One region of the Bradyrhizobium denitrificans genome, then DNA from elsewhere that is predicted to be linked to it. Evidence: predicted binding sites of a transcription regulator. Region 1 holds the regulator's gene; each other region holds the start of a gene.
What was found. The regulator PhoB, encoded in region 1, activates phosphate uptake and scavenging genes when phosphate is short. The targets are predictions, from matches to a motif close to TGTCATNNANCTGTCAT.

Region 1 (10,023 bases):
CCGCGAACTGAGCGCCAGCGCGCAGGCCCTGCTCGGGCCGGGCCAGGACCACACGGCGCTGGCAAGGCTGAGCGAGGCGCTGGCGGGCGTCGAACTCGGTCAGGAGTGATCGGCTGCCGATCGCGGTCGATTTCTGAAAAGTATAAATCTCTTGCGCTTTTTCGGAATTTGTGGTTGTCTTCACTTGCCCCGCCTCGAGCAGAGGGACGGACGCGTCGTCACGAACGTGGAGGTGGGCTGCGATGGACGTGACGGCTGCGCCGGACGAGCGCAGGCGTGACGGACGGCAAAGTCGTGTGGTCCTGGCCTCTCGACGCTGAGGTCTGCGCAACGCGCCACAAGCGCGTTGTCGCAAATGGGGGCAAGAACGCCGATCCCCAGGGAGAGCACGAAGGACACCGTTAAAACCGTCGCGCGGGGAAGGCCGGGTCTGTCCGGCTGGACCTGTGGTGACTGCCGCCTGCTTTCTTTGTTGCAGGCGGGCCACGGGGCATCAGCCGAGGCCCGGCCTTCCCCGCGCCCTCTCATTGTTCAGGAGGGCAAGATCGCTGCATCACCCGGGCATCACATGCCGCGGGACGAAAGACGCCTGTCTCCCACACCTGATGATGAGGCCGAAGATGTTGATCATTTGCCCCGCTGTCGTCCCGGACAAGCGCGCAACGCGCGCGCCGATCCGGGACCCATAGCCCCAGGGAGACGTGCGAGGCACCATTCGCCCAGCCAGGACCGCCAGGGTGTGGGTCCCGGGTCAGCGTCCGCCGCCGCTTTCGCGTTGCCGGGCTTGCCCGGGACGACATCTTCTATGGGGGCGGCTGCGGGGGGGGGGCAACGACAAGGCACGGGATGGACCGCCGGCGCCAATCATGTCCTGCGCTATCATCCCCCACCGGCGGGGAGCGGGCCCCGTTGAGCGGCGCTCTCTTAAGGGGATGGGCGGACGGGCGGCTGCGCGGGGGCGGAGAGACCGTAAAAAATCGGGGTCAGGTCCAAATATCAATAGATCTCAAAGGCTTGTGACTGTCATCTGAGTGTCATTGAACCTTTATAAAAGCGGCACCGAGGCCCCGTAAAGCGGCCGGGGAAGCGCGATCGGGCGCACATGGCGCTTCGCTTCCCGAGCATGGAGACCAGCTATGAATTTCGTCAAAGCTATCGTCGCTGCCGGCTTGGTCGCCGCATCGACGTCGGCATTCGCTGCCGACATCACCGGCGCGGGCGCGACGTTCCCGTTCCCGATCTATTCCAAGTGGGCTGACGCCTACAAGAAGGAGACCGGCAACGGTCTGAACTACCAGTCGATCGGCTCCGGCGGCGGCATCAAGCAGATCCAGGCCAAGACCGTGACCTTCGGCGCCACCGACGCGCCGCTCAAGGCCGAGCAGCTCGAGAAGGACGGCCTGGTGCAGTGGCCGATGGTGATGGGTGGTATCGTGCCGGTCGTCAACCTCGAGGGCGTGAAGCCGGGCGAGATGGTGCTGGATGGCGAGACGCTGGCCAACATCTATCTCGGCAAGATCACCAAGTGGGATGACGCCGCGATCAAGAAGCTGAACCCGAGCGTCAAGCTGCCGAGCGATGCCATCGCCGTGGTTCGCCGCTCCGACGGTTCGGGCACGACCTTTAACTTCACCTACTACCTCTCCGAAGTCAGCGCTGACTGGAAGAGCAAGGTCGGCTCCAACACCGCGGTCGAATGGCCGGTCGGCGTCGGCGCCAAGGGCAATGAGGGCGTGTCGGGCAACATCAGCCAGACCAAGAACTCGATCGGCTATGTCGAGTATGCCTATGCCAAGCAGAACAAGCTGACCTACACCGCCATGGTCAACAAGGCCGGCAAGACCGTGCAGCCGACCGTCGAGGCCTTCCAGGCTGCGGCCGCCAACGCCGATTGGGCCAAGGCTCCCGGCTACTATGTGATTCTCGCCAACCAGCAGGGCGAAAAGTCCTGGCCGATGACGGCCGCGACCTTCATCCTGATGCACAAGGAGCCGACCGACAAGGCGGCCTCCGCCGAAGCCATCAAGTTCTTCAAGTGGTCGTTCGAGAAGGGCGACAAGATGGCTGAGGAGCTCGACTACATCCCGATGCCCGACAACGTCGTGAAGCTGATCGAGAAGACCTGGTCCTCGGACATCAAGAGCTGACGCCTTTCGCGCCAGAACCCCCTCTCCCGTCACCGGGAGAGGGGGCATGATCGGGGTTGAAGCGTGCTGAAAAAACAGGGGGCAGAATTGGCAGACATGGCGGTTCAAACCGAAGTCAGCGATATCGCGGCTGCTGCCGGGCCCTATGACCGGGCGCGCGCGCTGAGCGCCTTCAAGCTCGGTGACGTCACTTTCTATTGGATCACGCGGCTCGCGGCGATCTCGGTGCTGCTGATCCTCGGCGGCATTATCGTCTCGCTCATCATCGGCGCCTGGCCGGCGATGAAGGCCTACGGTTTTGAATTCCTCTGGACGCGGCGCTGGGCGCCGTCGGCGGATCCGCCGGTGCTGGGTGCGCTCGGCCCGATCTACGGCACGCTGGTCACGTCCTTCATCGCCATGTTGATCGCCATTCCGGTCGGTCTCGGCATCGCGATCTTCCTCACCGAGCTGTGCCCGCAATGGCTGCGCCGCCCGATCGGCATCGCGATCGAGCTGCTGGCCGGCATTCCCTCGATCATCTACGGCATGTGGGGCTTCTTCGTGCTGGGCCCGTTCCTGGCCTATAATTTCCAGCCGTTCATGATCAGCCTCTGCGCCAACATTCCGGTGCTGCAGGACATCTTCGCCGGCCCGCCATCCTATCTCAGCCTGTTCAATGCCTCGCTGATCCTGGCGATCATGGTGCTGCCCTTCATCACGGCGATCTCGGTCGACGTGTTCAAGACGGTGCCGCCTGTGCTGAAGGAGGCGGCCTATGGCGTCGGCTGCACCACCTGGGAGGTCGTGCGCAGCGTCGTCATTCCCTATACAAGGGTCGGCGTGATCGGCGGCATCATGCTGGCGCTCGGCCGGGCCCTCGGCGAGACCATGGCGGTGACCTTCATCATCGGCAACTCGTTCCGGATCTCGTCATCGATCTTTGCGCCGGGCACGACGATCTCGGCCGCGATCGCCTCCGAGTTCCAGGAGAGCGACGGTCTGCACCAGTCGAGCCTGATCCTGCTCGGTCTCTTGCTGTTCGTTCTGACATTCTTCGTGCTCGCGGCAGCCCGTCTGATGCTGATGCGGCTCGAGACCAAGGCGGGGAAATAGCTCATGACTGCCATTGACGCTCAGCCCAGTCCCGTCAATCCGATCTACACGCGCCGGCGCCGCACCGACATCGTGGTCCGTGGCCTTTGTTTTGCTGCCGCCGCGTTCGGCGTCACCTGGCTGGCGCTGATCCTGTTCACGCTGTTCTATAACGGTCTGGCCGGGCTCAGCCTGCAGGTCTTTACCGCTGATACGCCGCCGCCGGGATCGAGCGACGGCGGTCTGCGCAACGCCATCGTCGGCTCGATCATGATGACCATCATCGGCGTCGGCATCGGCGCGCCGCTCGGCCTGTTCGCCGGCACCTATCTCGCCGAATATGGCCGCAACGACCGCCTGACCTCGATAATCCGTTTCATCAACGACATCCTGCTGTCGGCGCCGTCGATCATCATCGGCCTGTTCATCTACGGTGCGGTCGTGGTGCCGATGGGCGGCTTCTCGGCGATCGCCGGCTCGCTGGCGCTGGCGGTGATCGTGATCCCCGTGGTGCTGAGAACCACCGAGGACATGCTGCTGCTGGTGCCCAATCCGCTGCGTGAGGCAGCCTCGGCGCTCGGCCTGCCGCGCTCGCTGGTGATCCGGCGGATCGCTTACCGCGCCGCGCGCTCCGGCCTCATCACCGGTGTGCTGCTGGCAACCGCCCGTGTCGCCGGCGAGACCGCGCCGCTGCTGTTCACCGCGCTGTCGAACCAGTTCTGGAGCATGAACCTCTCCAAGACGATGGCGAACCTGCCGGTGACCATCAACAACTTCGTCCAGAGCCCCTATGCCTACTGGAAACAGCTGGCCTGGAGCGGCGCCCTTCTGATCACCTTGACCGTGCTGGCCCTGAACATCGGTGCGCGCATCCTGGGCGCCGAGAGGAGCTCGAAATGACCGACATGTCCGTATCCGTGAGCAGCCCGACGGCCGCCATTCCCGCCAAGTCGCTGCCGGAGGCGCCGGCCAAGGTGATCGCGCGAAATCTGAACTTCTATTACGGCGATCATCACGCGCTGAAGAACATCAACCTGTCGCTCGGCACCAACCGCGTCACCGCGTTCATCGGTCCGTCCGGCTGCGGCAAGTCGACTTTGCTGCGCATCTTCAACCGGATGTACGATCTCTATCCGGGCCAGCGCGCCACCGGCCAGCTGATGCTGGACAGCACCAACATCCTCGATCCCAAGCTCGACCTGAACCTGCTGCGCGCCCGGGTCGGCATGGTGTTCCAGAAGCCGACGCCGTTCCCGATGACGATCTACGAGAACATCGCCTTCGGCATCCGCCTCTATGAGAAGATCTCGAAGTCCGAGATGGACGACCGGGTCGAGAAGGCGCTGCGCGGCGGCGCGCTGTGGAACGAGGTCAAGGACAAGCTCAACGCCTCCGGCCTGTCGCTGTCCGGCGGCCAGCAGCAGCGCCTGTGCATCGCGCGTACCGTGGCTGTCAGGCCCGAAGTGATCCTGTTCGACGAGCCTTGCTCGGCGCTCGATCCGATTTCGACCGCCAAGGTCGAGGAGCTGATCCAGGAACTCTCGGAGAACTATACGATCGCGATCGTCACGCATAACATGCAGCAGGCGGCGCGTGTCTCCGACAAGACCGCCTTCATGTATCTCGGCGAGTTGATCGAGTTCGACGACACCAGCAAGATCTTCACCTCGCCGAGCGATCGGCGGACCCAGGATTACATCACCGGCCGGTTCGGCTGACGCCGACAGCATCATTGCCTTCAGGAGATCATCATGGCCAGTGAACATACCGCCAAGGCGTTCGACAGCGATCTGCAGGATCTGACCCGGCTCGTGTCGGAGATGGGCGGTCTCGCCGAGCGGCTGATTGTCGACTCCGTCGACGCACTGGTTCGGCGTGACGTCGCGCTCGGCCAGAAGGTCGTCGCCGCCGATGCCGAGGTCGACAAGCTGCAGCGCATCATCGAGGAGCGCGCCGTGCTGACCATCGCGCGCCGGCAGCCGATGGCGGTCGACCTGCGTGAGATCGTCGGCGCGATGCGCGTCGCCACTGATCTTGAGCGCATCGGCGACCTCGCGAAGAACATCGGCAAGCGGGTTGCTGCGCTGGAAAGTGATTTCCATCCGCTCAAGCTGATCCGTGGCCTTGAGCACATGACGGATCTCGTGCAGTCGCAGGTCAAGTCGGTGCTGGATGCCTATGCGGCGCATGACCTGCCGGCTGCGATGGCGGTGTGGAAGGGCGACGAGGAGGTCGATGCCATCTGCACCTCGCTGTTCCGCGAGCTGCTGACCTACATGATGGAAGATCCGCGCAACATCTCGTTCTGCATCCATCTGATGTTCTGCGCCAAGAATATCGAGCGGATGGGCGACCACGCGACCAATATCGCGGAGACGGTGTTCTACATGATCGAGGGCCAGGCGATGGTCGACAAGCGTCCGAAGGGCGACATGACGAGCTTCGCCACCACGGTCCCCGGCAACTGAGAGAGACTCGTTCGATATGACTGCGCGCATCCTGGTGGTGGAAGATGAAGAGGCGCTGACCACGCTCCTGCGCTATAATCTGGAGACCGAGGGCTACGAGGTCGAGACCGTGGGGCGGGGCGACGAGGCCGACACGCGGCTGAAGGAGCGCGTTCCCGATCTCGTGGTGCTCGACTGGATGCTGCCGGGCCTGTCCGGCATCGAACTGTGCCGCCGGTTGCGGACGCGGCCCGAGACCAAGCAGCTGCCGATCATCATGCTGACGGCGCGCGGCGAGGAGAGCGAGCGCGTGCGCGGTCTGGCGACCGGGGCGGACGACTATATCGTCAAGCCGTTCTCGGTCCCTGAGCTGCTGGCGCGGGTGAAGGGTCTGCTGCGGCGGGCGAGCCCGGAGCGGCTGGCGACGGTGCTGTCCTATGGGGACATCGAGCTCGACCGCGAGAAGCGCCGGGTGGCGCGCTCGGGCCGGCCGATCGATCTCGGCCCGACCGAATACCGCCTGCTCGAATTCTTCCTCGAGCATCCGGGCCGCGTGTTCAGCCGTGAGCAGTTGCTCGACAGTGTCTGGGGCCGGGATATCTATATCGACGAGCGCACGGTGGACGTCCATATCGGCCGCCTGCGCAAGCTGCTCAATCCCGGCCGCGAGCAGGATCCGATCCGCACGGTGCGCGGCGCCGGCTATGCGCTCGACGACCGCTTCGCCAAGAGCGAGCAGGCGTAAGCGCGGGGCAGCCGTTTTGCGCGCGGCCATGGGGCTGCCGTCTTGATCCGGTCTGCTGGTCTCCCCATCATGATGACCGGGATGCCGCGGACGCGATGATCAGGACAATTGCTCTCGTCTTAGCCGTGTGGCTCGCCGCCATTGTGCCCGGTTCGGCCGCCGAACTCGAGGAGGCCGTGGCCGCGGCGGCCAATGGCCAGCACGCCATGGCGATGCGGCGGCTGATGCCGCTGGCGGCCAAAGGCGATGCGCGGGCGCAGTTCGATGTCGGCTTCATGCAGGCGTTCGGCTGGGGTGTGCCGCGCAACCCTGCCGAGGCGATGGCCTGGTACCGGAAGGCGGCGGATCAGGGCCTCGCCGTCGCGCAGCATTATCTCGGCGTCGTCTATTACAATGGGGAAGGCGTCGCCCGCGATCATGGCGAAGCCAGCCGATGGTTTTCTCGCGCCGCGGCCCAGGGCTTCGCCCAGTCGCAATATATGCTCGGCCTGATGATGCTCGACGGGCGGGTGGTCGCGCAGGATGTCGTGCAGGGCTATGCCTGGCTGGTCATGGCGGGGCGAAATGGCGTGCGGTCCGCGGGCCGCGAGGTCCAGCGTGTCGCGTTGAGTGAGGCGCAGCGGCGACAGGCGGAGCAGGCCATCGCGGCCTGGCGGCCCAAGCCGGAAGCGGCCGATTCAGGCATTGCCAATCCGCGGCCCGAGCAACTGCTCGGGCTCGACCGGCACATCGGCGAGGTCGTGGATCCCACGGCGTGGCCGGCATCATCGATCGGCGTCGTCACCGTGGCCCAATACAGCACGGGCGGTTCGTGCACGGGCACGCTGGTGGCGCCGCGCCTGGTGCTCACGGCCGCGCATTGCGTCTTCAACGGCGTCGCCCAGGTCAGTCCCGGCAACGTCCACTTCCTGGCCGGCATGAACAAGGGCACGCCGGCAGCCTCGTCGATTGCCGACAAGCTGATCGTGGCGCCCGACTTCGCGCCGATCCAGCACGACAAATGGTCGCTTGACCGCTCGCGCGTCGATTGGGCCCTGATCGTCCTGAAGGATGCGCTGCCGTCGCGGCCGGTGGCGGTCACAGCGCTCACGCGCGAGCAACTTGCGGCTGCGACGGCGGCCGGGACGATTTCGGAGATCGGCTACGGCCAGGAGCGGCGTTATTCGCCGACCGGACAGCGCAATTGCAGCGCCGGCATGACTGAGGATGCTCGGCTGCTGACGGTGCATTGCTTGGCGAATTTCGGCTATTCGGGCTCGCCGATCCTGGCCGAGATCGGCGGCGAGACGGTCGTCGTCGGCATCTTCTCGGCGTTCCATGAGGAGACCCGGCTGATGTTCGCCGCGCCGGCCAGCGGGTTCGAGGCCGCTGTCAGGCGCGAGATCGCGGCGCAAAGCGCCTCGGTCCGGTGAGGCGGGGGCAAGCGAAGGTCTTCAGCGGCTGGTCATTGTTTGTGCGTGACCGGACAGCGGATTGCCACAGAGGCTGGCCGATCCAGGCGAGACGGGGGGTGAACGGCGCGAATTCGGCCTGATCTGGGCCGGGCGGAGCAAGGCTTGCCAATTGGCGCGAGACTTGCTCTCCTGCCTGAGTATGACGATTTTCCCAATTGATCATCCCCAGCCTCCGCGCGCAGCGCCGGCCTGGCTGCAGACCGCGGGCGGCCGCAATGTCGCGCTGCTGGCCGGTCTCGTGCTCGCCAACGCGCTTGCCTGGGCCTGGGCGTTTGCGCTCTATGCCGACCGTCCCGCCATCGTCGGCACGGCCATGCTGGCCTGGCTACTTGGATTGCGCCATGCGGTTGACGCCGACCACATCGCTGCGATCGACAACGTGGTCCGCAAGCTGGTGCAGGAGGGGGACACGCCGCGCGCTGCGGGTCTCTATTTCGCGCTCGGACATTCGAGCGTCGTCGTCATCGCCACCATTATCGTCAGCCTGGTCGCCGGCGCCGATCTGTTGAGCGGGGACAGCGCAATTCGGGCGATCGGTGGTGCCATCGGCACCTCGGTTTCGGCCGGCTTCCTGCTGCTGATCGCATTCGCGAACCTCGTTCTGTTCGTCAATCTGTGGCGGCGCCCGGCAGTGTCGCAGCAGTCCGAAATGGCAGACACGGCAAATGCAGGGCGGGGCGTTCTCATTCGTCTGCTGCGTCCTGTGCTGCGCCTCGTGGACCGCGCCTGGCACATGTATCCGCTCGGGTTCCTGTTCGGCCTCGGCTTCGATACCGCGAGCGAGATCGGTCTCCTCAGCCTTTCTGCGACCGAAGCAGCGCGCGGCGCGAGCCTCGCCCATGTGCTGGTGTTCCCGGCGTTGTTCGCTGCGGCGATGGCGACCGTCGATACGGCCGACAGCATGCTGATGGTCGGAGCCTATCGTTGGGCGCTGACGGATCCCGCGCGCAAGCGACGCTACAATCTGGTGATCACCGGAACGTCGGTCGCGATCGCGCTGGTGATCGGCGGCGTCGAGGCGGTGACGTTGCTGGCGCCACGGCTTGGCGCTCAGGGCGGCTGGACGGATGTCGCGGTGGCGCTGGGCGATGACATCGGCAATCTCGGGATCGTCGCGGTCGGCCTGTTCGGACTGATCTGGGCCGGCGCCGTGCTGCTCGGCCGTCGTCGTGGCTCCGAGCGCAGGCCGTGCGACGCGCTTGCCAGTACTCACGCTGCGGCGTTAAACCCGAGAGCACCACCAGGCGGAATGCCCGGCGCGAAATAGCAGCGGAACCCACGATGGTCGGCGCGGAGGGAATGACCAGGATGTTGTGGCTGCAGGGCGCGAGCTGCGGCGGCTGCACCATGTCCATTCTGGAAAGCGGCGCCTCCGGCTGGTTCGACGAACTGCGCCAGTCCGGCATCGATCTGGTGTGGCATCCCTCCGTCAGCGAGGAGACCGGCGAGGAAGCCGCGGAACTGCTCGAGGCCATCCGCGACGGGCGCGAGCGGCTCGATCTGCTGGTGCTCGAAGGCTCGGTCGCCCGGGGCCCTAACCTGAGCGGCCGCTTCAACATGCTGGCGGGCACCAACCGCTCAATCTATCATTGGCTGCTCGATCTCGCCCCGCTGGCCGACTATGTCGTCGCGGTCGGCAGCTGCGCGGCTTATGGCGGCATTCCCGCGGCCGGCATCAACCCGACCGATGCGGTCGGGTTGCAGTTCGAGGGGAGCGACGTCGGCGGCGCGCTAGGGGCGGGTTTCCGCTCGAAGCGCGGGTTGCCGGTGATCAATGTCGCCGGCTGCGCGCCACACCCCGGCTGGATCATGGAAAGCCTGCTTGCGCTCACGACTGGCGATCTCACCGCCGACGGCCTCGACGCCGTCGGGCGTCCCGCCTTCATCGCCAACCACCTCGCTCATCATGGCTGCTCGCGCAACGAGTTCTATGAGTTCAAGGCGAGCGCGGAAGCCATGTCGGAGCGGGGCTGTTTGATGGAGCATCTCGGCTGCCGCGCGACGCAGGCTGTCGGCGACTGCAATCAGCGGTCCTGGAACGGTGGCGGCTCCTGCACCAAGGGCGGCTATGCCTGCATCGCCTGCACCTCGCCTGGCTTCGAAAGCGCGCAGAACTATCTGCAGACTGCGAAGCTCGCCGGCATTCCCGTCGGGCT
Region 2 (10,023 bases), on a different contig from region 1:
CCAGGACGCAAGCCATGGGAAACAGCAGGATGAGGCCGGCAATGACCGCGAGCGCCGTCAGACAGCCGGAGCGCGCCTGCTGAGGCGGAAGTTCGGGGGGAAGGATCGGTCGATCAATCATGGCTGCGCGAAATCATGAGACGGACTGCAAAGAACACCATGCGTGCGCTCACCGCCGCCACGCCGTTATGATCAGCAAAATGCCGCCCGCGCCGACCGCCAGGCCGGCGACGACCCACGCCGTCAACTCCGCTGGCCAGTTCTTCTCCTGCAAGCCGAGATAACCGAAGACCACGGCGCAGGCGCCCGGCAGCAGCAGGATGACGCCAACCACGAACAGGACCGCCGTCAGGCAGCCGCTGCGCAGCTCACGCGGCTGCTCGGATGCAGGCGGGGGCGGACTCTTTTTCTCCGGCTCGCTCACGCCTGTTCACCCTTCGCCAGCCGGGCTCGGATGCCGTCGATGGCGCCGTTGCGATAGAACAGATTGTAGGTGTCGAACGGGATGATCTCGCCGCGCTCGGTGACGAAATGGATGCAGGAGCGTTTGACGTTGCCGACGCAGAAATTGAAGCGGTCGAGAAACTGCACGATGGTGACGCGGAAGACGTGCTCGTAGCCGAGATTGTCGGGCACCTGCACGGATGGCAAACAGCAGAGGAATTCGGCGACGCGCTCGCTGGTATTGAGCGGCCCCGACGACAGCGAGAACAGCTCGACGAATTTGTCACGCAGCACCGGATATTTTTCCGGACTGATCGTGTTCGGCATCACCGACAGCAGCTCCTCCTGCGGCACCATCGCGGTGAGGGGCAGCACGGTTGTGCCGTTGCGCAGGCCATAACCGATCGAGATGCTCTCGGGATTGCAGGGCAGCGGGATCATGTCCTGCTCGCCGAACACGCCGGTCTCGACGACGCGGCGGCGGATCTCCGACAGCATGATGCGATCGGTGTCCTTGTCGAAGTCGGCATTGCGGCCGGCGTCCTGCACCGGCTGCAAGGTGACGCCGCGCACGCAGCGCCATTCCAAGGCATGACGCACGATGTCGACGATCTCGTCGTCATTGACCCCGCGCTTGATGGTCGCGACCAGCGTGGTCGAGATGCCCTGATGTTCGAGGTTCTCCAGCGCCTGCTGGCGGATGCGGCGCAAATCGGCGCCGCGAATGTTCGTGAGACCGGCGCGCGACAGCGAGTCGAACTGCAGATAGACCTCGAGCCCACGCTTGGTCTCCGCGAGCTTCGCGACGAAGTCCGGCTCGCGCGCGATGCGCAGGCCGTTGGTGTTGATCATGACGTGACGGATCGGCCGCGCGCGCACGGCGGCGAGGATGTCGAAGAAATCAGGATGCAAGGTCGGCTCGCCGCCGGAGATCTGCACCAAGTCCGGCTCGCCCTCGCTTTTCACCAGCGCGTCCAGCATCCGCTCGATCGTGGCGAGCGGCGTGAAATGCGAGCGCTGCGGCGAGGATTCGGCGAAACACACCGGGCAGGTCAGGTTGCAGTGATCGGTGATCTCGATCAGCGCCAGGCAGGAATGCTGCTCGTGGTCCGGGCACAGGCCGCAATCATAGGGGCAGCCATATTCGGTGCGGCGCTGGAAACTGAGCGGCGTATCGCCCGGCTTGATGAACGCCTTGCAGCGCCGCCAATAGGCGGCGTCATCGGAGACCAGCGTCGACTGCACGCCGTGCGCCTTGCAGCGCTTCTCGTACCAGACCTCGTTGTCCTGGATCTGGATCTTGGTCGGCACCAGCGCGAGGCAGGTCTCGCACAGGGATTGGGTCTGTCCCCAGAACACATAGGGGCGTGACTTACGCAGCGGCGCGTTCATGCGTGACCTTCGATTGCGGCGCGGTTGCCAGCATCGCCAAAGCGTAGGCCGCAATGGCGAGCGACAGCAGGTGAAACAAGGTGAAGGGGCCGACGACCGGCCCGTATGGCTTGAGGAATTCCCAGACGAAGCGCTGCAGGCCGTAGACCAGAAGCGCGAGATAGAAGCCGCTGGTGATCACCGCCGCATTCCGCCTGATCACCGCGACGATATAGGCGGCGGCAAAGCTGGCCATCGCGAGACTCTCATAGAGCTGCACCGGATGGCGCTGGATGCCGTCGCCGAAATCATGGCCCCAGGGCAGAGCCGTCGGCGTGCCGTAGGTGAAATCGTCGAGCCCGGCCGCAAAGCAGCCGATCCGCCCGACGGCGACCCCGACCGCGAGCGGCAGCGCAAAGCGCGCCCCGGTGCGCAAGGTGATGCCGTGGCGCCATTTGTAGAGTTCGACCGCGATAATGCCGCCGGCGAGCGCGCCCTCGACCGAGCGCGCCAGCCCGGCCATGCCGGAGAGCCACAGGTTCAGCGTGCCGAACAGATACGCGCCGAGCCCGGCGCCGAATACGAGCGCGGCGATATAGGGCCATTCGGTCGACTGCCTGGGAAAGCTCACGCCGCCAAAGCGCGCGAGCCACCAGCCGGCGGCCGCCGCGCTGAGCCAGGCAGCGACGTCGAAGATCGCGTGGAGAACGGCGCCGTCCATGCCTGCCCTGAGGACTTCCCAAATCCGGTTGCATCCGGACTATGACAAGTTCCAGCAGGCTAAGGCAATGCTGGGATCGGATCAGCCCGTCGCGGCCTGCTCGGTCGGATAGACGCCGCGGAGAACCTCCTCGAAATGGGTTTTCACGGCCTCGTTGCACAGGCAGGAGCGCTGTTTCAGGGCGTCAAAGTCACGCACCATGAAGGCGCCGCGCCGCGTGTCCAGAATGCCTTCGGCGCGGAAGGTCTGGACGACACGGCTGACATAGCTGCGGCCGACACCGAGCAAGGTCGCCAGTTGCTCATGGGTCAGCGGCACAATCGGCTCGCCATCCGTGCGGTCCATCGCCGCGACGATCCACTTCGCCGTGCGCTGCTCGATCGAATGGATGGCGTTGCAGGCGGTCGACTGAAACACCTGCGCCAGCATGCAATCGGCATAGCGGGCGAACACGTTGCGCAGCGTCTTCGATTGCAGCTTGGCGGCGGCGAGTCGCGACAGCGGCAGCCGCGCAAAGGGACCGCCGAACTTGACGACGATGCGCGTGTAGGCAGGCAGGAAGCCTTCACTGACGATGCCGCCCACTGCGCCCTCGCGTCCCACCAGGATGGTTTCGACGTCGCGACCGTCCTCGTTCGCCACCAGATAGGACGTGAGCGCCGGCCCGCATGGGAAATGCACGATCTGAACGTCGTCGCCGGGACGGTAGAGCAGATCATTCGGCGCCGCTTCGTCCTCGACCAGATGTGGCGCGATCAGCGCGTAATCGGCCGGGCTCAAGCGTCGCAGCAGATTGTTGTAGGGCCGCTCTCGCGACAGCGTCGTCACACCTTGGTTCAGCATCATCGTTCCCCGCGCCATACGCATGTGCGTGATCCCCGCCCCTTGTGTTCACAAGTGCACCGACACAGGAACTCTGATATGCTGCCTTCGGTTCCAGGAACCCGCCGGCGCGCTTACAAGGAGGCGCCGGGCAGCGGGGCCTTCACCCGGAACCCCGCAGATCATGACAAGCTCGCAGTCCAGCGTGCCCGAGCACTATCAGGACGTGCTGGTCGTCGAAGACGACCCGATCATTGCGCTCGGCCTCGAAGACACGATTACGGATCTTGGCATTACCGTCATCAGAGTTGCGGCCAATGTCGCCAGCGCTCTCGCCATGATCGAGGAGCGCGCACCGCAATTCGCGCTGCTCGATGTCGGCCTCGTGCGCGAAAAGAGCTTCGCGATTGCCGAGCGGCTGACAACGCTCGGCATTCCCTTCGCATTCTCGACCGGCTACGGCGCCGACCGCGTGCCGGCGGCGTTCGCCGACCGGCCGCGGCTGCCGAAACCGTGTCCGACCGAAGCGCTGGAGGCGGTGCTGCGGCGGCAGGCTTAGCTGCCGCCGCAGCACTTTGCTGCGTGTTTCGAGTGCGGCCGCCAGCTCAGCCGAGCTTCGGGTCGAGGGTCGTCGACCACAGCGCGACGTCGGCGCGATCGCGCAGGGTCACGGTCATCTGCCCGGTCTCGCCCTCGATCTTGACGTGCCCGAAGAACTGCATGCCGGCTGACGGCGGCAGGTTCTGCTTGTCGAGACCCGGCGCCTTGATGAAGCGCACCTCGGGGCCGAAAGTGTTGTCGAGCTCGTTCGGGCCGAACGTGCCGGCATGCAGCGGGCCCGAGACAAACTCCCAGAACGGCTCGAAGTCCTGGAACTGCGCCTTGTTCGGATCATAGTAATGCGCGGCGGCGTAGTGCACGTCCGCCGTCAGCCACACCGTGTTCTGGATCGGCGCGGTCTTGATGAAGCGCAGGATCTCGGCGATCTCCAGCTCGCGCCCGCGCGCCGGACCGTCGCCCTGCGCAATCGCCTCAGAGCCCTTCTTGTTGGCCGCGTCGTCATAGACGATCAGGCTGAGCGGCATGTCGGAGGCGATCACCTTCCAGGTCGCGCGCGAGTTCAGCAGCGCCTGCTTCAGCCAGCGCATCTGCTCGGGCCCGATGAAATAGGACGACGGGCCATATTTGTCCTCGAGGTTCGGGCCGTTGGCGCCGCGATAGCTGCGCTCGTCGAGCACGAAGACGTCGAGATGCGGGCCGTAATTGATGGTGCGATAGACCCGGCCAGGCTCGGCGATGCTCTCGCGCATCGGATACATCTCGTGGAAGGCGCGGGCCGCGCGCGCGGCGAGCAGCTGGATGTTGCGCTCCTTGTAGGCCGCCGGCAGCTCCTTGGAGGCCGACCAGTTGTTGGTCACCTCGTGATCGTCCCACTGCACGAAGATCGGCACCTCGGCATTGAAGGCGCGGACGTTCTCGTCGAGGAAGTTATACTTATGAGCCGCCCGGAATTCGTCGAGCGTCTCGGCGACCTTGGCCTTCTCTTCCACCGTCAGGTTTTTCCAGACCTTGTTGTCCGGCAGCTTGACCTCGGACTTGATCGGACCGTCGGCATAGATCGTGTCGCCGGAATGGAGGAAGAAGTCGGGCCGGTGCTTCTTCATGGTGGCGAAGGTGAACATGCCGCCATCGTCGGGATTGATGCCCCATCCTTGTCCTGCCACGTCGCCGCCCCAGACGAACGAGACGTCGCGCTTGTTGCCGGGCGCGGTGCGGAAGCGCCCGACCACCGCCTCGCTCTCGACGGCGCTGTGCGAGAGGTCGCGGAATTTGACGCGGTAGAAGATGTCCTGGCCGCTCGGGAGGTTCTCCAGCAGCATCTTGGCGGTGAAATCGCTTTCGGGCAGCGCCGCGATCGGCGGCAGGCTGCGCGCGTTCTTGAACGACTCTGTCGTCGCGACCTCGACCAGCATTTGCGACGGGCGGTCGGCACGGGCCCAGACCACGCCGCCATCCATGCTGACGTCGCCGGACTGGACACCATGCGTGATCTGCGGCCGGTCGGCGGCGCGGCTCAGATAGGGCATCGACAGCGTCGTGACGCCGGCGGCAGCTGCCGTCGAGAGGAATCGGCGGCGGGACAGCCTGGACAGCTGCGGGCGCGAAAGGTGAATGGTCATGCGAATCTCCTGCTTGGATGGCGCGTGCAATCGGCGCCGCCACCACCACGGCAGGCCTAGAAAAGATTGGTGACGCTGGAATAACACGGCCATGCCGAGCACATCGGGATACCGTTCACAGGCGAGGACCGTTGGGGAACGGGCGGGCTCAGGTGCCGGCGGCGCGCAATTGCGCGCCGGTGCGCTGCAGATTGGCGGGCATGCTCATCAGGATCAGCTTGCGATCGGCGACCGCGTTGTGGAACTGCTCCAGCGCAATGTTGAACGCAGTGAGAGCGGCATGCTCGATCGCGCCATCCTCGAAGCAGGTCAGCGTATTGCGCAGGATCTCGTCGGCCTCACCTTGCAGCTGATCGAGCTCCTCGGTCGAATCGCTCTTGCGTGCGATCGTGATCATCTCCAGCAACCGGTCGCGCAGCGAGCTGTTGATCGTACGTTCGTCCCGCTTGAGATAGCCGGCGAACCAGGCGCCCGCCGAGCCCATCGCCGAAAGTGTCATCAGCCCCCACCAGATATAGTCGCTGTAGCGGTCCAGGAAGGTCTTCTCCTCACCGTCGACGAATGCCGCGGCACCGGGATGGGCGGGAATCGCGGCGTCCTTGTCGGTGTCGGGGGTCTCGATCTTGGCGGCCAGCGGGAACTCCGACATCAGCTGCTGCCGCACCGAAAACAATTGGCGGGCGAATGTCGACACCGTCGAATCCGACAGGCCCTTCCGCGCCACGATGTGGTGATTGAAGCTGATGGTCTTGACTTCGTCCTCCGGCCGGTCCGGCGAGCCGCCGAAGGCGCCCGCCGGGATTTCGGTCGCTTCGTATTCCGGATGGTTCTGCGCAATCGCCTCGGCGGAGTCGATCGCCAGGAAGGTCGGCACGCCACCATCCTTGGTCGCGGCGGCGATGGCATCCGCGGTGATCTTGCTGTTGATCGGTCCGGCCGCGAGATAGACATCCGCCTTCTGGTTGCGCACCGCCTCGGCCGCCTCCGAAATCGGAAATTGTACGATGTCGACCTTGCTGGCATCGACGCCGTATTGATGCAGGACGATCTTCAGCAGGTTCACATTTGCCGGGGTCCGCCCGATGATGCCGACCTTGTGCCCGGGCAATTGCGAGATCTTGGTGATCTTGGCGCCGCTCTTGCGTCCCTTGCCCTTGGCCACAGGCGGCACCCAAAGCACGGCGACGTTCTTGCGCAAGGTCGCGACGGCCTGGGCATTCTTCGGCACTTCGAGGTCGCCGCGCACGATCGCGAGATCGACCTTGGCGGCAGCGAGCGCCTGCGCGCTCTCGGCCGCGCCTTCGGTCGGCACGGGACGAAGCCGCACCGCGGCATGCGATTGCGAGAAGGCTTGGGTCAGGGCTTGAACGACCTTGAGGTCGTCACTGTTCGGGGGACCCACCGCGATCTTCAAGGTTACCGGCCGCATCGCGAAATAGTAGGCACCCGCCAGCGCGCCGACGATCGCGAGGATCCCGGCGATGACGATGAACACGGCAGGGCGCATTTGCGAGCGCTGCGCTGGCGTGGTCTGTGGGTCTACCAGGTCCGGTCCTCCGGTCATCCGACGGCTCGGAAGCGGCGCCACGCGCAGCGCCGCCTGCCCTCGTTCTTCTCTAAAGGTAGACTGTAGCAAATTTCTTGTCCGCCCAGGGTGACATCTGCGTCATGGTTACCGGAGCCGAAGTGGCCCGATCATCGGGGCAGTTCCATGACCCGGCGAGATTGGCCGGGTGAGAGCTGTCTTTTGGGCGATGTGGCGCAATCATCGGGACGGCTGCAGACTACGGTCCCGTAAAGGTCCGGGTGCGGCACAAGGGCGCGGGCCATCCACGAGGTGAATGGGAGGTTGACATGGTGGAACGATTATCGGCTGAGGCACGGCGCGACGCGCTGCGACGACTTTCCGGCTGGTCCGAGCTGGACGGCCGCGACGCGATCACCCGCAGCTTCACGTTCCGGGACTTCAACGAAGCGTTCGGCTTCATGACGCGGGTCGCGCTCATCGCCGAGAAGCGCGATCACCACCCCGAATGGCGCAACGTCTACCGCACGGTCGACGTCGTGCTCTCGACGCATGATGCCGGAGGCGTGACCCTGCTCGATGTCGAGCTCGCCGAAGCCATGGATGCGATCGCCGCGTCGATGGCCTGAATCCGGTCCGCCCCGGCGACTTGCGGCAGCATTGGCCATCCCCACATGTGCCGGGGATCGCGCTCCATGGCGCCATCCGGAACCTGGAGATGACACATGGCGTCGGATACGACCGACTACAGCGTGGGTTTCGAGCCTGCCGACCGGCTGGCGCAGGACCGCGACACTGTGCGCCGGCGGTTCTGGGTCAAGTTCAAGCAGGTCGTTGCCCGGCTGCCCTTCGCCGAGGATCTGCTTGCCGCGTATTACTGCGCCTTCGACAAGGAGACGCCGCGGCACGTCCAGGCCGCGCTGCTCGGCGCCATCGCCTATTTCATCCTGCCGTTCGATTTTCTGCCCGACGTGATGCCTGTTCTCGGCTTCACCGATGACGCGGCCGTGCTCGCCACGGCCATCCGCATGGTGGCCTCGCACATCACACCGGACCATCGCGCTGCCGCGCGCGATGCACTTGCGCGGCTCGCTGCGAAGCATGATCCGGATGCAGAAGCTGACGCCGGTTGATGCCGGCTGGCCTTGGATGGCCACGGTCATCGTCTGGACTGCTGAACAAAAAGCCCCGCTATGCGGCGGGGCTTTTCATTTGCTTCAGGACTGAGCCGAGATCAGCCGCTCAGCGCTGTCCCCGAGCCTGGGCGCGGGCGCTGCCGGTCTTTTCGGCCTCCCAGGCCTGATACTGCTTGAACAGGGCTTCCCGCTCGGCGTCGCTCTGGAGGTTCTTGCCGGCGTTGCTCTGCTTCAGAAAGTCGTCGAAGCGATCGCGCTGGGCGCCTTCCATCGCGTGGCTCTCGAGCCATTTGCTCGCCGAGGGAAGACGCTGCCAGCCCGCGAGCGGCGCCGAGAGCGAGACTTCCTTCCACTTCGGATGGAAGGGCGGATTCTGGAACGCCGGAAACTTGGTGAAGAACGCATCGACGAAGGTCGCGAGCTTGCGATAACGATCGGTGTTCGGCGCCCAATTATAGGCCGCGAGCACCGCCGGCACTGCGATCGTATCCACCTTTTCGCCCTCGGCGATCAGGTTCGGATAGTCCTTCGCGGTCAAGGTCGCCGGGAGATAGTCGTTCTGCAGCGGCCGGTCGTAATCCACATTGACGAGATGGAAGCGGCCGTCATTCACGAAGTTGCTGACCGATTTGTAGGGCTTGCCGCCGACGACGATGACGGCGTCGAGCTCGCCGCGCTTCAGCTTCTCCATCGCGATGCGCTGCTCGATATAGAGGAAGTTCGCCCGCAGGCCGAGCCGTTCGAACACGGTCAGCGCGGTCACGAAGGTGCCGCCATTGGGCAGGTCGACGCTGACACGGCGGCCTTCGAGGTCACGCAGATTGCGCACCGCACGCGGCGCGATCACCTGCATCTCCTCATTGTAGAGCTTGGTGACGTAGGTGAACTGCTTCTTGATGTCCTTGGCGAAGCCCTTGCGCTCCAGATAGTCCAGCGTGTCGGCGCGGACGACGCCGAGGTCGACACCCTGCAGGAACAGGATGTCGGCCACGCTCTGTACCGAGCCGCGACCGACGATCGGCAGAACGCGCAGATTGTTGCCGTCATCCAGCAGGGAGGCGAGGTCGGCGCCGAACTGCACATAGGTGCCGCCGATCGTGCCGGTGATCAGCGTCACCGTGTTGGCGTTCAACGCCTGCTTGGTCTGCACCGAGCCGAACTGGAAGATCGCCTTCAGGCTGTCGCTGACCTTGGCGGGATCGAATTCGCTCTCCTCGGCATGGGCAGAAAAACCGAGCGCGAGGACGATGGCGGCAACGGCCGCTCCAAAAAGACGTCGCATGTATCCCCCTTCATCAAGTCGGGCACATGATCGCTCACCGGAACGCGGACGGCACCGTGTCAAAGCGGGCGCCGAGGATTGGTTCGAAGATCATGTCTGAAAGCAAAAAACCAAACACGGCGGCAACGGCCGCCATGTGCGCTCAATTCTGCAGCTGGTCGAGGCGCCTTTGCGCTTCGGAGGAGCCGAGCTGGGCGGCCCTGCGATACCAATTGCGGGCGGCCGTCGGATCGGCATTGATGTTGCGGATGTCCTTCGTTCCGAGCACATGCGGATCATAGGTCTGCGCCAGCATCAGTGCCGCCGCCGGCTCCTGTGCTTCGGCGGCACGCTCGAGCAGCAGGCGGGCGGACGGAATGTCGCCTGCCGCGAGCAGCCCCTTGGCGCGCTTCATGATGCCGGCCAGCTCATCCGGCTCCAGCCGCCGCGTCTGCACCGGCGGAGGAGCCGCCGTCACCGCGCCAAGACCCGGCGCCACGATCGCAGCTCCGGCACCGGGGGACGTGATGGAGGACGGCGCCATGGCCGAGGGCCCGGCCGGC
Region 3 (10,023 bases), on a different contig from region 1:
AGGTCGTTCGTAAGCAAACGATGAGCGTGCGGCCTCGCTTGTGTGCGCCGCACGCGCTGTCGCAAATCCTTCATGCGCCGCCTTTAGGGGAAGCTCCGGAACTGGCCGCCGTGCCAGACATACGGAGTTTTCAACGTCATGAAGGTCACCCGCCTCGTTCTTGCGCTGCTCGCGCTGGTCGTCCTGGCGCCGTCGCAGCAAGCCAAAGCCGCTGACGTCATCTGCTACAATTGTCCGCCGGAATGGGCTGATTGGGCCTCGATGCTCAAGGCCATCAAGACCGATCTCGGCTATGACATCCCGCACGACAACAAGAACTCCGGCCAGGCGCTGGCCCAGATTCTCGCCGAGAAGAGCAATCCCGTCGGCGACATCGGCTATTTCGGCGTCACCTTCGGCATGAAGGCGAAGGCGCAGGATGCGCTGGAAGCCTATAGGCCGGCCAATTGGGACCAGGTCCCGGCCGGTCTGAAGGACGCCGACGGCTATTGGACCACCATCCATTCCGGCACGCTCGGCCTGTTCGTGAACAAGGACGCGCTCGGCGGGAAGCCGGTCCCGGCCTGCTGGAAGGATCTGCTGAAGCCCGACTACAAGGGCATGGTGGGCTATCTCGATCCGAGCTCGGCGGCTGTCGGCTATGTCGGCGCTGTCGCGGTCAATCTTGCGCTTGGCGGCTCGCAGTCCAATTTCGATCCGGCTCTGAGCTTCTTCAACGACCTGAGCAAGAACGATCCGATCGTGCCGAAGCAGACGTCCTATGCGCGCGTGGTCTCGGGCGAGATCCCGATTCTGTTCGACTACGACTTCAACGCCTACCGCGCAAAATACACCGAGAAGGGCAATTTCGAGTTTGTGATTCCCTGCGAGGGTTCGGTGGTGTTTCCTTACGTCGTCGGCCTGGTGAAGAATGCGCCCGACAAGGACAAGGCGAAGAAGGTCATCGACTACCTGCTCTCCGACAAGGGCCAGGCGATCTGGACGAATGCCTATCTGCGTCCGGCACGTCCGATCGAGCTGCCCGAGGCCGTCAAGACCAAGTTCCTGCCGGACAGCGACTACGCCCGTGCCAAGAGCGTCAATTGGGGCGACATGGAAACGGCGCAGAAGGCGTTCGTCGACCGTTATCTGTCCGAGGTCCGCTAAGGAGGACCAGGTCCCGCCGGCCCTGGCCGGCGGGACGTCCGTGATCTCATGTCGCACAAATCCTTCGTCTGGATCTGCCTGTTGCCTTTGGCGGCCGTGACGGCCGCCTTCTTTCTGCTGCCGATGGCGCGGCTGCTCGTCACCGGTGCGGAAGGACCACGCGGGCTGGCCGAATATCTCGCGATTCTCGTCGAGCCGCGCTACCGCGCCACGCTCCTGAATACGGTGCTGCTGGCGGCGGCGACCACCGTCGCGACGCTGATCATCGCAACCATCGCCGGCCTGTTCCTGCAGCGTCACCGCTTCCCCGGGCGTGCGGTTCTGGTGGCGATCCTGACATTCCCGCTGGCGTTTCCCGGCGTCGTCATCGGCTTCATGATCATCCTGCTGGCCGGCCGCCAGGGGCTGATCGGCGATGTCTCGGCGCGCCTGACCGGAGACAAGCTCGTCTTCGCCTATTCGATCTATGGCCTGTTCCTCGGCTACCTCTATTTTTCGATCCCGCGCGTCATCCTCACCATCATGGCCGCGGCGCAGAAGGTCGATCCGGGGCTTGCGGAGGCGGCGCGCTCGCTCGGCGCCGGGCCCTTCGCCGTGCTGCGCGACGTGATCCTGCCGGCGCTCGCGCCGGCTCTTGTGGCCTCAGGTGCCATCGCCTTTGCCACGGCCATGGGTGCGTTCGGAACGGCCTTCACTCTGGCCACCAATATCGATGTGCTGCCGATGCTGATCTACACGGAGTTCACTTTGGCCGGAAATCTCGCGACGTCGGCGGCGCTATCGGTCGGGCTCGGCGTGATGACCTGGCTCATCCTGGCGCTGGCGCGCTCCTTTACCGGCAACTCCGTTGCGGCGGCGGGATAGACGCGTGCGCGACCGGATCATCTTCGCCCTGCAACTTCTGTTCACCTTGATCGTCGCGGCGTTTCTCGTCGTGCCTGCCGCGCTTTCGATCGCGGCGGGCGTGACCGTCAACTACTTCCGCGGCATCCAGTCCGGCGTCACGCTGCAATGGGTCGCCCAGGTCTTCGATCTCTATGCCGGCACGATCATGGCCTCGATCGCGATCGCGCTGGGGACGCTGCTGGTCACGCTCGTCGTTGGCGTTCCCGCAGCCTACGCGCTCTATGTCCGCAGCGGCCGGCTGGCTCGCCTGGTCGAGGAGATCATCACCTTGCCGGTCGCAATTCCGGGTCTCGCGCTGGCGCTCGGGCTGCTGTTGTCCTATGGCGGCTTCGGCAACTTTCGCCGCTCGTGGCTGTTCATTCTTGCGGGCCATGTCATCTTCACGATGCCGTTCATGGTGCGCTCCGTCATGGCCATCTTCGCCAGCATCGACGTCAAGTCGCTGGATGAAGGCGCCGCATCGCTCGGTGCCGCGCCCTGGCGCCGTTTCGTCGATGTCATCGTGCCCAATGCGGCGCCGGGCATCCTGGCCGGCAGCCTCATGGTGGTGACGCTGTCGCTCGGCGAGTTCAACCTCACATGGATGTTGCACACGCCCTTGACCAAGACCCTGCCGGTCGGGCTCGCCGACAGCTACGCGTCGATGCGGCTCGAAGTGGCCTCGGCCTATACGTTGATCTTCTTCGTCATGATCATTCCGCTGTTGGTGGCGATGCAATGGATCGGCGAGATGGGGAGTGCGAAGTGACGATGATGATCCGCCATGGCGCGGCGCTGAAGGTCGAGAACTGCGGCAAGACCTTTGCCGACGGCACCTGCGCGCTCGCGCGCGCCACGCTCGACATTGCGCAGAGCGAGACGCTGGTGCTGCTTGGTCCCTCCGGCTGCGGCAAGACCACGCTGTTGCGGATCGTCGCCGGGCTGGAGATGCCCGATGCGGGCGGCCGCGTGCTGTTTGACGGCAAGGATCTGACGCGGCAGCCGATCGAGAAGCGCAATGTCGGGATGGTGTTCCAATCCTACGCGTTGTTTCCCAACATGACCGTGGCGGAGAATATCGGCTACGGGCTCAGGATCCGCGGCGTGTCGAGGTCGGAACGCGCGGCGCGTGTCGCCGAGCTGATCACGCTGACCAATCTGGGCGGACTGGAACATCGCCGCATCGATCAGCTGTCCGGTGGTCAGCGGCAGCGCGTCGCGCTGGCGCGCGCCGTCGCCATCAGGCCGAGCGTGCTGCTGCTCGACGAGCCGCTGACCGCGCTCGATGCCGCCCTGCGCGAGCGCCTGCGCGGCGAATTGAACGGCCTGCTGCGCACGCTGGGCATCACGGCGATCTATGTCACGCATGACCAGGCCGAGGCGATGGAGCTCGGCGACCGCATCGTGGTGATGCGCAAGGGCGCGATCGCTCAGGTCGGAACGCCGCGCGAGATCTACTTCACCCCTGCCGACCGCTTCGTTGCGGAGTTCGTCGGCGCGGCCAATATCATCGAGGCCCCGATCGAGAGCGGCGATCTGATCCTGCCCGGCGGTCGTCAGCCGGTCGGTTCGACTCGCGCCAAGGCCGTGGCGATGGTCCGCCCCGAGACGATCGCGATCGTGGATGCGGACAAAGCGAGCCTCACCGGCGTCGTCGACAGCATTCGTTTTGCCGGCGACCGTCAACGCATCATCGTGCGCGACGCGGCCGCGATTCCGCTTGCGCTGGATGTGCCGCACACGATCCATGTGCGCGCGGGCGAGCGGATCGGCCTCTCCATCGCGGCGGACTCGATTCGCCTGCTTCCCGCGGAAGGCTGACCCATGACGAAGAGCCCCATCCTCATCGCCCAGATCTCGGACCTCCACGTCAAGGCGCCCGGACATCTGGCCTATCGCCGGGTCGATACGGCGCTGGCGCTGAGCCGCTGCGTCGATGAGCTGAACAGGTTCGTCCCCCGGATCGATCTGGTGGTAATCTCCGGCGATCTCGCCGACACGCCGTCGACGGCAGAGTATGATCACCTCAAGAGCCTGCTGGCTGGTCTCGCCATTCCCTTCGTGGCCGTTCCCGGCAACCACGATTCGCGCGCGCTGATGCGCGCTGCCTTTCCGGATCATTGTTTCGCAATGCCGTCCGGTGCGCTGAACCGGCGCGTCGAGCTCGCCGATCTGGATCTGCTTCTTCTCGACTCCAGCGTTCCCGGTCATCCGCATGGTGAGCTCGGCGACGAGACGCTGCACTGGCTGGACGCCGAATTATCCGCCCGCGCGGACAGGCCGGCGCTGTTGTTCCTGCATCATCCGCCCTTTGCCGCGGGCATCTGGCACATGGACCGGCAGAATCTGCGCAATGCCGACGCCCTGGCCGAGATCGTCGCGCGGCATCCGCGCGTCCAGCTGATCGGGTGCGGACATGTCCATCGGGCGACGCTGACGAGGTTTGCCGGCGTCCTCTGTACGATCTGTCCTGCGCCGAACCACGCCGTCGATCTCGATCTGGCTGAGCGCCAGCCGCCGTCCTTCAGGATCGAGCCGCCGGCCTTCAATTTGCATGCCTGGTTTCCCGGCGCGGCGTTCGGCACGCTGGTCACGCATCAGATCCCGATCGGCGATTTCGGTGGGCCGCATCCGTTCTTCAACGCGGACGGCACGCTGATCGATTGACCGCCGCGGTCGCGGTTGCAGAACCTTGCGCTAAGCTTCCACTTCGAAGGTGACACGCTCGGCGGCGAAGCGTGAGCGCTTGCTGACGAGCGGCGTGCCGTCCGCGTCGATGTCCGTGCTCTCGACGACCAGGACCGGGCGGCCCAACGCGAGGTCCAGGCGCGCGGCATCGCTGGCGTCCGCGATCGCCGCAGTGATACGCGTTTTGCCGCGCCGGTAGTCGCGCATACCGTAATGCGCGAGCAGCGCCGTCATCGAGCGGGTTGTCGCGAAGATCCGCGCGGCATCCGGAAAGCGCTCTGCCGAGAGCCAGGAGGTGCTGACGCAAATCGGCGTCTTGTCGGCGAAGCGCAACGCCTCGATGCGGATCAGCGGCGCGCCGGTCTTCAAGGCCAGCTCGCGGGCGAGCTCGCGCGTTGCCGGCTCCTCCGAACTCGCGATCAACTGTCCGCGCGGCTCGCGCCCACCGGCGCCGACGATCTCGGAAAAGCGGGTGCGCGAGCGCAGCGGATAGGACAGCCGGGGCGCTTCCACATAGGTGCCGCTGCCGCGCTCGGCCCGCACCAAGCCGCGTTCGGCCAGCATCGCCAGCGCGCGCCGCACCGTATGGCGGTTGACGCGATAGGTCTCGGCGATCTCGGTTTCCCCGGGCAGGCGCGTGCCGGCCGCGAACCGCCCGCCGGCGATGTCGCGCTCGATGCCGTCGGCGACCCGTCGCCATAGGGCCACGCCTGAATCGGCGTCCGGCATGCTCATTCGGTCGTCCCGCCTGCACTGGTGAAAATCACGTCCATGTCATCAAACAGTCATGGCGCTCTCTTATCAAGTTGTCTATTATCATAGACAACTTGAGCCGGGCAAGATCGACAGTGGCCATCAGGGGCAACATGGACGGCAATATGAGCGGCAATACGTTGCAGGAGAGACGCCAGGGGGCGATGCAAGTGCTGTCGCATGCGCCGGCAGCCGACATCGCGCTGCGTATGGCAGAGCTGCCTCTGCCGCCCTATCAGCAGCTGCGTGCGCCGGAGAACGGTCTCGTCATGGTGCGCGGCCGCATCGGCGGCGATGGTGCGCCATTCAATCTCGGCGAGGCCACGGTGTCGCGGGCGGCCATCCGTCTTCACAGCGGTGAGGTCGGCTTCGGTTATGTGCTTGGCCGTGACGGCGAGAAGGCGCGGCTGATCGCGCTGTGCGACGCGTTGATCCAATCACCCGATCATGCCAGTGCGATCGAGGCCAAGGTCGTAGCGCCCTTGCGGGCCGAGATGCGCGCGGCGCGGGATCAGGCGGCCGCGCAGGCGGCAGCCACGCGTGTCGATTTCTACACGATGGTTCGCGGAGAAGGATGATGCAGAGCTTGGATCACGCGCTGCAGCCCGGCTTCGCCGACAAGGTGCTGTCGGCGCAGGCGACCTTCCGCACGGTGATGGAGGCCATGGCGCGTCCGGGGCAGGTGATGCAGGTCGAGGACGGCGTCGGCCGGCCGCCGTCGATGATGGCCGGTGTTGCCGCCATCGCCCTGACGCTGTTCGATCAGGAGACGCCGATCTGGCTCGATGCCCCCTTGTCGGGCGCGCCGGATATCGGGGCGTGGCTGAAGTTTCACACCGGGGCTCCGATCGTCGCCGATCCCGCCCTCGCAAGCTTCGCCTTGGTTGCAGCGCCAGAGCAGCTTCCGGATCTGCGCAGCTTCGCGCTCGGCAGCGCGGACTATCCCGATCGCTCGACGACACTGGTGTTGCAGGTGGCGAGTCTCTCCGTCGGGCCGATGTGTCAGCTGCGTGGGCCTGGGATCGACGGCACGGTGTCGCTTTGCGCATCGATCGCGCCCGCCGATTTGTTCGCAAGGCTGTCGATCAACGAAGCTCTGTTTCCACGCGGCATCGACGTGATCCTGGTCGACGGCCGTTCGCTGGTCGCGATCCCGCGCACGACGCGGCTCGCCGCTGCAGGAGGTTGAGGCATGTATGTCGCCGTCAAGGGTGGCGAGCGCGCCATCGAGAATGCACACCGTCTGCTGGCGCATGAGCGCCGGGGCGACCGGAATGTGCCGGAGCTCTCACTGGCGCAAATCTCGGAGCAGCTCGGGCTCGCGGTCGATCGCGTCATGAGCGAGGGCTCGCTGTATGATCGCGAGCTGGCCGCGCTTGCGATCAAGCAGGCCCGTGGCGATCTGATCGAGGCGATCTTCCTGGTGCGGGCGTTCCGCGCGACCCTGCCGCGCTTCGGTGCGACTGAGCCGGTCGATACCGGCGCGATGCGGGTGCAGCGGCGGGTGTCGTCGACCTTCAAGGACATTCCCGGCGGGCAGGTGCTGGGGCCGACCTTCGACTACACGCATCGGCTGCTCGATCCGCAACTCGCAATGGCCAGCGATCCGGATGCGCCGGCGCTCGCCGAGGCGTCGCATGCGCCGACGCCGCGCGTGACCGATATCCTCGGCCAGGACGGGCTGATCGAGCCGTCGCCGCAGACCGTGGAGGGGGCGCCGGTCGGCGACCTGACGCGCGATCCCCTGGGTTTTCCTGCGGGCCGCGACCTGCGCCTGCAGAATCTGGCGCGCGGCGACGAGGGCTTTCTGCTGGCGCTCGGCTATTCGACCCAGCGTGGCTACGGTCGCAATCATCCTTTCGCCGGCGAGATCCGTTTCGGTGAGGTCGAGGTCGAATTCTTCGCCGAGGAGATCGGCTTTGCCGTGCCGCTCGGCTCGATCGAGCTGACGGAATGCCAGATGGTCAATCAGTTCAAGGGCTCCGCGACCGAGCCGCCATGTTTCACGCGCGGCTATGGCCTCGCCTTCGGCCAGAGCGAGCGCAAGACGATGTCGATGGCGCTGGTCGATCGCGCGCTGCGCGCGCGCGAGCTCGGTGAAGATCTGGTCGCACCCGCGCAGGACGAGGAGTTCGTGCTGTCGCATTCCGACAATGTGCAGGCGACGGGCTTCGTCGAGCATCTGAAGCTGCCGCATTACGTCGACTTCCAGTCCGAGCTCGGCCTGTTGCGCAAGCTGCGCCGGGAATTCGCCGAGGCCAATGCCGAGCCTGCACTGAAGGAGGCCGCGGAATGAACGCGCCGACCTACAACTTCGCCTATCTCGACGAGCAGACCAAGCGGATGATCCGCCGCGCGATCCTGAAGGCGATCGCCATCCCCGGCTATCAGGTGCCGTTCGCCAGCCGCGAGATGCCGATGCCTTATGGCTGGGGCACCGGCGGCGTGCAGGTCACGGCGGCCATCCTCGGCCCCGACGATGTGCTCAAGGTCATCGACCAGGGCTCAGACGACACCACCAACGCGATCTCGATCCGCAAGTTCTTCGCCAAGACCGCGGGCGTGGCCACGACGACCTCGACAGAGGCCGCGACCGTGATCCAGACCCGCCACCGCATTCCCGAGGCGCCGCTGCAAGAGGGGCAGGTGCTGGTCTATCAGGTGCCGATTCCGGAGCCGTTGCGCTTCCTCGAGCCGCGTGAGACCGAGACGCGCCGCATGCATGCGCTGGCGGAATATGGCCTGATGCATGTCAAGCTGTACGAGGACATTGCGCGCTTCGGGCACATCGCGACGTCCTACGCCTATCCGGTCAAGGTCAATGCGCGCTACGTGATGGATCCGTCGCCGACGCCGAAATTTGACAATCCGAAGATGGACAATTGTCCGGCGCTGCAACTGTTCGGGGCTGGACGTGAGAAGCGGATCTATGCCATCCCGCCCTATACGTCGGTGGTGTCGCTCGATTTCGAGGATCATCCGTTCACGCGCTACAAGTTCGATGCGCCCTGCGCGCTGTGCGGCGCCGAGGATTCCTACCTCGACGAGATTGTCACCGACGACAAGGGCAGCCGCATGTTCGTGTGCTCCGACACCGACTATTGCGAGGGCCGCCAGGCTGCCGGGCATCGCGGCACGCAAAACGCCGCGCCGCACAAGGAGGGCGCTCATGTCTGAGGTCACCCGCACGTCCGATCAGCCGCTGCTGGTCGCCGAGGCGCTGTCGAAGAGCTATGGCCGCCTCGCAGCCTGCCGCGACGTCTCGTTCGTGCTCTATCCCGGCGAGGTGCTCGCCATCGTCGGGGAGTCCGGTTCGGGCAAGTCGACACTGCTGCAGATGCTGTCGGCGCAGCTTGCGCCGAGCGCGGGCCACGTGTCCTACCGCATGCGAGATGGTGTGCTGCGCGATCTCGCGGATCTCGGCGAGGCCGAGCGCCGCTTCCTGTTCCGCACCGATTGGGGCTATGTGCATCAGGACCCGGCGCAGGGGCTGCGCATGGCGGTGTCGGCCGGCGCCAATGTCGGCGAGCGGCTGATGGCGGTCGGCTGGAATCATTACGGCCGGATCAGGCAGACGGCATCGTCCTGGCTGGAGCGGGTCGAGATCGACGTGGCCCGCATCGACGATGCGCCCCGCACCTATTCGGGCGGCATGCGGCAGCGGCTGCAGATCGCGCGCAATCTCGTTACCGAGCCGCGGCTGGTGTTCATGGACGAGCCGACCGGCGGACTCGACGTGTCGGTTCAGGCTCGCCTGCTCGACATGATGCGCAGCCTCGTGAACGAGCTCGGCCTCGCGGCGATCGTGGTCACGCATGATCTTGCGGTAGCGCGGCTGTTGTCTCATCGTGTGATGGTCATGAAGGAGGGGCGGGTGATCGAGACCGGCCTGACCGACCAGGTGCTCGACGATCCGCGCGAGCCATACACACAGCTTCTCGTCTCCTCGATCCTGCCGCCATGAGCCCGACCGCAATGACCGTGATGATCGATATTGAGGATGCCCGTAAGACCTTCATTATGCATCTGCAGGGCGGCATCTCGCTGCCGGTGGTGCGTGGCGTGTCGTTTCAGGTCAAGGCAGGGGAATGCGTCGTGTTGTCGGGGCCCTCGGGCGCCGGCAAGTCGTCGATCCTGAAGATGATCTTCGGCAATTATCGCTGCGACGATGGCCGGATCGCCGTTCGTCACCAGGGCGAGATGACCGACCTTGCCGGCGCGGAACCGCGACTGGTCCTGAATGCAAGGCGGCAGACGATCGGCTATGTCAGCCAGTTCCTGCGCGCGGTGCCGCGCGTACCCGCGCTGGATGTCGTCGCCGAGCCGCTGCTGGCGGCGGGCCTGGGGCGCGACGCGGCCCGTGCTCGCGCCGGCGCGTTGCTCGGTCGCCTGAACATTCCGGAGCGGTTATGGTCCCTGCCGCCATCGACCTTCTCCGGTGGCGAGCAACAGCGCGTCAACATCGCACGCGGGTTCATCTCGGACGTTCCGATCCTGTTGCTGGACGAGCCGACGGCGTCGTTGGACGCTGCCAACCGCGCCGTTGTTGTC

Region 2: the regulator PhoB is predicted to act here: its motif matches at 5,608-5,624, upstream of HL671_RS20470 (alkaline phosphatase D family protein).
Region 3: the regulator PhoB is predicted to act here: its motif matches at 5,492-5,508, upstream of phnF (phosphonate metabolism transcriptional regulator PhnF).

Annotation. Positions count from the first base shown of each region.
Region 1 is NZ_JABFDP010000027.1:24,239-34,261, reverse strand. It holds gene HL671_RS27815 (NAD(P)-dependent oxidoreductase) at 1-109, shown strand, start outside; gene pstS (phosphate ABC transporter substrate-binding protein PstS) at 1,137-2,147, shown strand; gene pstC (phosphate ABC transporter permease subunit PstC) at 2,244-3,242, shown strand; gene pstA (phosphate ABC transporter permease PstA) at 3,246-4,121, shown strand; gene pstB (phosphate ABC transporter ATP-binding protein PstB) at 4,118-4,939, shown strand; gene phoU (phosphate signaling complex protein PhoU) at 4,973-5,689, shown strand; gene phoB (phosphate regulon transcriptional regulator PhoB) at 5,706-6,413, shown strand; gene HL671_RS27780 (trypsin-like serine protease) at 6,509-7,825, shown strand; gene HL671_RS27775 (HoxN/HupN/NixA family nickel/cobalt transporter) at 8,007-9,134, shown strand; gene HL671_RS27770 (NADH-quinone oxidoreductase subunit B family protein) at 9,149-10,023, shown strand, end outside.
Region 2 is NZ_JABFDP010000018.1:9,392-19,414, reverse strand. It holds gene HL671_RS20500 (hypothetical protein) at 1-121, opposite strand, end outside; gene HL671_RS20495 (hypothetical protein) at 170-424, opposite strand; gene HL671_RS20490 (radical SAM protein) at 421-1,836, opposite strand; gene HL671_RS20485 (prolipoprotein diacylglyceryl transferase) at 1,817-2,536, opposite strand; gene HL671_RS20480 (Crp/Fnr family transcriptional regulator) at 2,618-3,379, opposite strand; gene HL671_RS20475 (response regulator) at 3,543-3,917, shown strand; gene HL671_RS20470 (alkaline phosphatase D family protein) at 3,964-5,538, opposite strand; gene HL671_RS20465 (TAXI family TRAP transporter solute-binding subunit) at 5,687-7,033, opposite strand; gene HL671_RS20460 (4a-hydroxytetrahydrobiopterin dehydratase) at 7,393-7,692, shown strand; gene HL671_RS20455 (YkvA family protein) at 7,789-8,196, shown strand; gene HL671_RS20450 (TAXI family TRAP transporter solute-binding subunit) at 8,306-9,481, opposite strand; gene HL671_RS20445 (hypothetical protein) at 9,624-10,023, opposite strand, start outside.
Region 3 is NZ_JABFDP010000024.1:20,924-30,946, forward strand. It holds gene HL671_RS25740 (ABC transporter substrate-binding protein) at 139-1,146, shown strand; gene HL671_RS25745 (ABC transporter permease) at 1,195-2,010, shown strand; gene HL671_RS25750 (ABC transporter permease) at 2,015-2,800, shown strand; gene HL671_RS25755 (ABC transporter ATP-binding protein) at 2,803-3,852, shown strand; gene HL671_RS25760 (phosphodiesterase) at 3,856-4,698, shown strand; gene phnF (phosphonate metabolism transcriptional regulator PhnF) at 4,729-5,454, opposite strand; gene phnG (phosphonate C-P lyase system protein PhnG) at 5,598-6,050, shown strand; gene phnH (phosphonate C-P lyase system protein PhnH) at 6,050-6,661, shown strand; gene HL671_RS25780 (carbon-phosphorus lyase complex subunit) at 6,665-7,768, shown strand; gene HL671_RS25785 (alpha-D-ribose 1-methylphosphonate 5-phosphate C-P-lyase PhnJ) at 7,765-8,649, shown strand; gene phnK (phosphonate C-P lyase system protein PhnK) at 8,642-9,436, shown strand; gene phnL (phosphonate C-P lyase system protein PhnL) at 9,448-10,023, shown strand, end outside.